DNA from 3 places in the Serratia sp. GW822-FHT06D09 genome. Region 1 is predicted to be linked to each of the others. Evidence: riboswitches for the same ligand, from Rfam matches in the RefSeq annotation. Region 1 holds a riboswitch; each other region holds the start of a gene.
What was found. A riboswitch is a leader RNA that binds a small molecule or an ion and turns the genes downstream of it on or off. The one in region 1 is predicted to bind thiamine pyrophosphate.
Positions count from the first base shown of each region.

Region 2: linked by a shared signal. The riboswitch ahead of thiB (thiamine ABC transporter substrate binding subunit) and the one ahead of AC1RKG_RS08870 (TenA family protein) in region 1 are both predicted to bind thiamine pyrophosphate.
Region 3: linked by a shared signal. The riboswitch ahead of thiC (phosphomethylpyrimidine synthase ThiC) and the one ahead of AC1RKG_RS08870 (TenA family protein) in region 1 are both predicted to bind thiamine pyrophosphate.

Region 1 covers NZ_JBXALO010000003.1:252,890-255,089, reverse strand. Annotated here, with positions in the region: gene AC1RKG_RS08875 (LLM class flavin-dependent oxidoreductase) at 1-739, opposite strand, end outside; TPP riboswitch at 897-999, shown strand; gene AC1RKG_RS08870 (TenA family protein) at 1,065-1,745, shown strand; gene AC1RKG_RS08865 (ABC transporter ATP-binding protein) at 1,742-2,200, shown strand, end outside.
Region 2 covers NZ_JBXALO010000006.1:192,889-195,088, forward strand. Annotated here, with positions in the region: gene thiB (thiamine ABC transporter substrate binding subunit) at 1-896, opposite strand, end outside; TPP riboswitch at 955-1,080, opposite strand; gene sgrR (HTH-type transcriptional regulator SgrR) at 1,118-2,200, opposite strand, start outside.
Region 3 covers NZ_JBXALO010000019.1:7,815-10,014, reverse strand. Annotated here, with positions in the region: gene thiC (phosphomethylpyrimidine synthase ThiC) at 1-1,400, opposite strand, end outside; TPP riboswitch at 1,515-1,639, opposite strand; gene AC1RKG_RS24255 (Rsd/AlgQ family anti-sigma factor) at 1,678-2,181, opposite strand.

The DNA of each region.
Region 1 (2,200 bases):
GGCTGACCGACACCCGCGGCTGGCGTGCATGACCTGCGGCCTTCCAGGCATCGCGATAAGCGCGGATCTGCTTGGCCTGCTGCACGTGGAAGGGCTCGCCGGTTTCGTCGTTTTTCAGCGTTGAGCTTTGCAGATTCATGCCCAGCTTCGCCGCCCAGATCGCCGTGGCGTTTGAGCTGGCGCCCCACCAGATGCGATCGCGCAGCCCGGCGGAGAAAGGTTCTACCCGCAGCAAGCCCGGCGGGTTCGGGAACATCGGTTGCGGGTTAGGTTCAGCAAAGCCTTCGCCACGCAGCGCTTCCAACAGGACGTCGGTATGGCGGCGCGCCATATCGGCTTCGGTCTCGCCTTCGGCAGGCGTATAACCAAAATAACGCCAGCCATCAATCACCTGTTCGGGAGAACCGCGGCTGATGCCCAGTTGCAGCCGCCCGCCGGAAATCAGGTCGGCGGCGCAGGCATCTTCGACCATATAAAGCGGATTTTCATAGCGCATGTCGATCACGCCGGTGCCGATCTCAATACGCTGGGTTTTGGCGCCGATGGCTGCCAGCAGCGGGAATGGCGAGGCAAGCTGGCGGGCAAAGTGGTGTACGCGAAAATAAGCCCCATCCGCCCCCAGCTCTTCTGCCGCCACGGCAAGATCAATGGATTGCAGCAGCGCATCTGCCGCCGAACGGGTGCCCGACTGCGACGAAGGCGTCCAGTGGCCGAAAGAAAGGAAGCCGATTTTCTTCATGGGGTGATCCTTAGATTCATTAATGACCGGATTACAGTGACAAAAATCGCCCCCTTCCGGCCAGAAATATCGTGGCCGATCGCACTAAACGGATCCTTTTACGCCACGACGCCACACTGCCTGAGCATTGTAATCAAAAAGTAAATATCGTATAACAGGCTCCTCCGAGGGGTGTCCTGTTACGGGCTGAGATGGCGCAAGCCGAACCCTTTGAACCTGATCTGGGTCATGCCAGCGAAGGGACGGTCGGCAATCCCCTCACGGCGGTTGCCTGTTCATACCTCACCTCAGCGCGCCCGGATCTCCACTCACTTTTGGAGGTCCCATGTTTACTCCCTTATTCGATAACGGTCTTTACGGAAAGCTGCGCCAACAGGCCGGCGGTCACTGGCAGGACTATGTGGCACACCCCTTTATTCAGCAACTGGCCGCCGGTACGCTGCCGGAACCCGCTTTTCGCCGCTACCTGACGCAGGATTATCTGTTCCTGATCCACTTTGCCCGCGCCTATGCCCTGCTGGTCAGCAAACTGCGCACCCTGCCGGAAATGCGTGCCGCTACCGCTTCGCTCAATGCGATTGTCGCCGAACTGCCCCTGCACCTGGCCTATTGTGCCGACTGGGGATTGAGCGAACCGCAGATAGCCGCCGAACCCGAAGCGCCGGAAACCCTCAATTACACCCGCTATGTGCTCGATATCGGCCACGCCGGAGATGCTCTGGATCTGCTGGCAGCGTTAATGCCCTGCGTCGCCGGCTATGCCGAAATCGGCCTGCGCCTGCTCAACGATCCCAACACCGTGATGGAAGGCAATCCCTATGCCTCGTGGATCCGCAACTATGGTGATCCCGCCTATCTGAGCGGCGTACAAGCCTCCCTCGACCTGCTGGAAAACGTTGGCCTCCAGCGGGGTGCCCCAAGCCGTCTAAACGAACTGTCGGCGATTTTCACCACCGCCACCCGCCTGGAATCCGCCTTCTGGCAGATGGGGTTGAATGCCCAATGAGCCTCGGCGACACGCAGCACGGCAATGCCCGGCCCGGTATTCAGGTACGGGATCTGACCCTGCGCTTTGGTCAGCAGGTGATTTTCGATGGTCTGAATTTCGATATCGCCGGCGGCAGCTTCGTTGCCCTGCTCGGTGCCAGCGGCGCGGGGAAAACCAGCCTGCTGAAGATCATCGCCGGGCTGGCGAAACCCACCTCCGGTACGGTTATCGGCAGCGATGGCCTACCGATCGCCGGACGTATCGCTTATATGGGGCAAAAGGATCTGCTCTATCCCTGGCTGACAATTGACGAGAATATTAGCCTCGGTGCGCGGCTGCGCGGCGAAAAGGTCGACCGCGCCTGGGCGGAACATCTGCGGGAACGCGTGGGCTTGACCGGCTATGGCCGCAGCTTGCCTGCCGCGCTGTCCGGTGGCATGCGTCAACGTGCCGCTATTGCCCGCACGCTGTAT
Region 2 (2,200 bases), on a different contig from region 1:
ACGGTCATTTGGTCAAATCCGGCCGGCAGTGAGGTCTTGATCACCGGGTACATCCAGTTGCCGGTAGGAATGGCGTTTTGGAACGCCGGGGATACCATAAATTGCATAAAGCGTTCCGCCAACTCAGGTTGCTTGCTGGCCTTGAGTTTGCCCGCCACTTCCACCTGCAGATAATGGCCTTCACTGAAGTTGGCAGCGGCGTAGCTGTCTTTTTTTTCTTCAATCAGATGGTAGGCTGGGGAGGTGGTGTAGCTAAGCACCAAATCGCCTTCGCCTTTCAGGAACAGGCCATAGGCTTCGCTCCAGCCCTTGGTCACGGTGACGGTTTTCTTCGCCAGCTTCTGCCAGGCTGCCGGTGCCTGATCGCCATACACTTTCTGCATCCACAGCAGCAGACCCAAACCTGGGGTACTGGTACGCGGATCCTCATAGATCACTTTCCAGTTCTGGCTGCTGTCGACCAGCTCATGCAGGCTTTTGGGCGGGTTTTTCAGCTTTTCTTTGTTGTAAACGAAGGCAAAGTAGCCGTAGTCATAGGGGACGAAGGTTTTGTCTTGCCAGCCGCCCGGTACGTTCAATTTGCTGCTGTCGACGTCGCTTGGCGCGAATAGCCCAGTTTGCTGCGCCGCCTGTAGCAGGTTGTTGTCCAGCCCCAGCACCACGTCGGCGGCGCTGTTTTTGCCTTCCATGCGCAGGCGGTTAAGCAGTGAGACACCGTCTTCCAGCGCGACAAATTTCAGCTCGCAATCACATTGGGCCTCAAAGGCTTTTTTGACCGCCGGGCCAGGGCCCCAGTCAGCGGCGAAGGAATCGTAGGTGTAGACCGTCAGCGTGGGCTTGGCGAACACCGGTGCTGCGCAAAACAACAGTAACAAGGGCAGGCTTTTTTTGACCACTTTGCACTCCTGAAAATTTAGGGGGGCAAGGGTATCTGAGGGGGCAAGCGGCTGATGCCGGATCGCTGGGCTCAAATCCCTCCGCCGGTATTGACCGGATCAGGTTCGACGGGTTTGTTCTCAGCAAAACCGGCCGCTTGCGTTTTCATTACGCTGCTGTCGTTTCGCACCCCGTTGAGACGGCGCCATTGTAAAGACTAACGGGCGCCGGTGAAAGGTGCTTATGCTTCCGGCGGCGCAAACCAGGCGGATTTGAAATCGAACCAACCCAGAGTGTTCATTCGCACGCCGCGCATGCTGCGCTGGCCATGCAGTTGCAGCCAGTGGTGGAACAGAGGATGCAATTGATGGCCGCTGACCAGACGTTGGCAAAAGTCCGCCAGCGGCAGGGCATTGGCGCGCCACAGCGCCGCATCTTCGGACAAGTCCTCACTCATGCAGTGCTGCATCAGCGGCAGTTCATACAGGGTGGCGAACAGTGAGAACTCCAGCGGCAGGTAAAAGTTGGCGCTGCCGAGCCACAAATCGGTGCTCGCGTCGCCTTTATGCCAGGTAGCGTAATCGACAATCTGAATATTCAGCTTAATGCCGTGCTGCGCCAGCAGCGGCTCGATGGCCTGCTGAATGGCGTGGAACTCCGAGTGTTCGCTGTAGTAGGTCAGGGTCAGTTCGGTCAATCCGGCCGGTTTGGGCTGCAATGCCAGCGCGCGATTGTGGTGCCAGCGCGGCAGAATGCCGTAGGCCGGTGACCAATAGCGTTGATAAACAGGGCCGGCGTTGCTCAGGAGCGAAATAGGGTTGATCAGTTCGCATAACCAGCTGCGGATGACCGGATCGGCCGCCAGCGGAGAGCGCTGATCGAATAGCAGAAAATAGCAGCCTTCTTCCAGTCGACTTTCCAGCTCGTTTTTCCCGGTATCGTCCGCCTGGAGCTGTACGCCGGAGTGTACCAGTTCTTCGGTCACCTCTGGCAGCACCCAGATATTGACCTCGTCGATCAGTGCGCGATAGCCAAAGTAATCATCAAAGGCGTGAATTTTCATCTGGCTGCGGTGATTGCGCACCACGCTATAGGGGCCGGTACCGACCGGATGGCGCGAGAACTCCGGCAGGCTCTGCCACTCGCGCGGCAATATCATGGCGTGCACGCTGCCCAGCAGCCACGGCAACCAGTAATCGGGGCTATGCAGATGCACGTCAATCACGTAGGGCGTCGGCGACGTCACGCGTTCGATATGGGAGAACAGCGGTTGTGGCATCAACCGGCTGAGCGAACTGATGACATCTTCCATTTCCAGCTCGCG
Region 3 (2,200 bases), on a different contig from region 1:
AGCGGGCCAAGGGTGTAGAACGGCGCTTCGTGGCAATGCTCCAACTCTTCGGTCATGTTGCGACGGATCATTTGCATCGGTACATGACCCGGGCCTTCGATCATCACCTGCACGTCATATTCCCAGGCAATTTTAGTCAGTTCGCCCAGCGTGCGCAGTTCGGCGAACTGCGCTTCATCATTGGCGTCCTGAATTGAGCCGGGGCGCAGGCCATCGCCCAGGGACAGTGAGACGTCATAGGCGGCGCAAATTTCGCAGATTTCGCGGAAGTGCTGGTACAGGAAGTTTTCCTGATGGTGTGACAGACACCATTTAGCCATGATCGAACCGCCGCGCGAGACGATGCCGGTCAGGCGCTTGGCGGTCATCGGTACATAGCGCAACAGTACGCCGGCGTGGATGGTGAAGTAGTCAACGCCTTGCTCTGCCTGCTCAAGTAACGTATCGCGGAACATTTCCCAGGTCAGGTTTTCCGCCACGCCGTTCACTTTTTCCAGCGCCTGATAGATAGGCACCGTTCCGATCGGTACCGGGCTGTTACGCAGGATCCATTCGCGGGTTTCGTGGATATAGCGGCCGGTGGACAGGTCCATCACCGTATCCGCGCCCCAGCGGGTGGACCAGACCAGTTTTTCGACCTCCTCTTCGATGGATGAGGTCACCGCCGAGTTGCCGATGTTGGCGTTAACTTTCACCAGAAAATTGCGACCGATGATCATCGGCTCGGATTCGGGATGGTTGATATTAGCGGGGATGATGGCGCGTCCAGCGGCCACTTCCTGGCGAACGAATTCCGGCGTGATGTTCTCCGGCAGATTGGCGCCCCAACTTTGGCCTGGATGCTGCTGGCGCAGGACATCGCCACGGATACGCTCGCGGCCCATGTTTTCGCGGATGGCGATAAACTCCATCTCAGGGGTGATTACGCCAGCGCGGGCGTAGTGCAACTGGGTGACGCATTTGCCGGGTTGCGCCTTGCGCGGCCGCGGCAGATGTTCAAAACGCAGGTGATCCAGACCTTCATCCGCCAGGCGCTGCTGGGTAAAGCCGGAACTGACGCCATTGAGCAGTTCGGTATCACCGCGTTCAGCTATCCAGCCTGCACGCAGTTTTACCAGGCCGGTATGCACATTAAGTTCAGATTGCGGATCGCCATAAGGACCGGCAGTGTCGTATACCGGAATGGCTTCGTTGGGCTGGTACTGTGGGTTGTCTTTGTCGCCGCCAAGCAGCGTCGGGCTAAGCTGGATTTCACGCATCGGCACCCGCAGATCGTTGCGTGAGCCCTGCAGATAAATCCGGCGTGAATTGGGAAAGGACACGCCCTGAAGGGTATCGATAAACTGCTGGGCTTCTTCGCGTTGCTCTTTACGGGCACGGGGTTTTTTAACGTTAGACATAGCAAGTTCCTACCAGTGTGTTGGGTTGGGAATGTTGCTTGTCTGGAGCTCGGAGGGAGTAATGATGCTGGCCGACAGGGCGGGATTATCCCTGTTGGGATCACCTGCCTGTGGCGATAGATTACTCTTGTTCCCTTCGCGGGTATTAACCCGATCAGGTTCCGCGGATCCCGAATTAACGGTCTCAGCCTGGCCAATTTGATGAACAAATCAGGCGCTAGGCACTCCGACAAGATGCCCCCAGTATAGGAGGGTGAATAAAAAAAACTACAAAATTCTAACGTGCCTGATCCAGCGCTTTATCCGGCATCGTTTGCTGCCAGGCTTCGGTCGCCAGTTGGATCAGCTTATCTTCCAGGGTAAAACGTGCCGCCAGGGTTTCACCGATATCCGACAATGCCTGATGGAGTTCCAGGCACACATCCTGATCGATATCCACTTCGGTATAGCGATCGTGAAATGCCATAATCTGTTCGGTATTTGCCCACAGTTTGGGGTAGATGTTTACCGACAGCGTCATTTTCGGACTGGATGCGCCTTCCACTTGCTTGATAATTCTGTCATAGATATGAAAATGACCGGCGGAGAGGTAATCCACCAGATTATGGCAAAAGTTCTCCAGCGCTTTTTCATTCAGCGGCGTATGCTTTTCTTTATTCGGTTTGATACCCACGAGGGTGCAATAGGCGACCAGCAATTGCTTGCGAGCCTGAAGCCATTGATCAACTAATTCATTACTACCACCAACGCGCTGAGTCAGGCTTTCCAAACGGTTGAGCATGTTTGACTCCGTAAGTAAT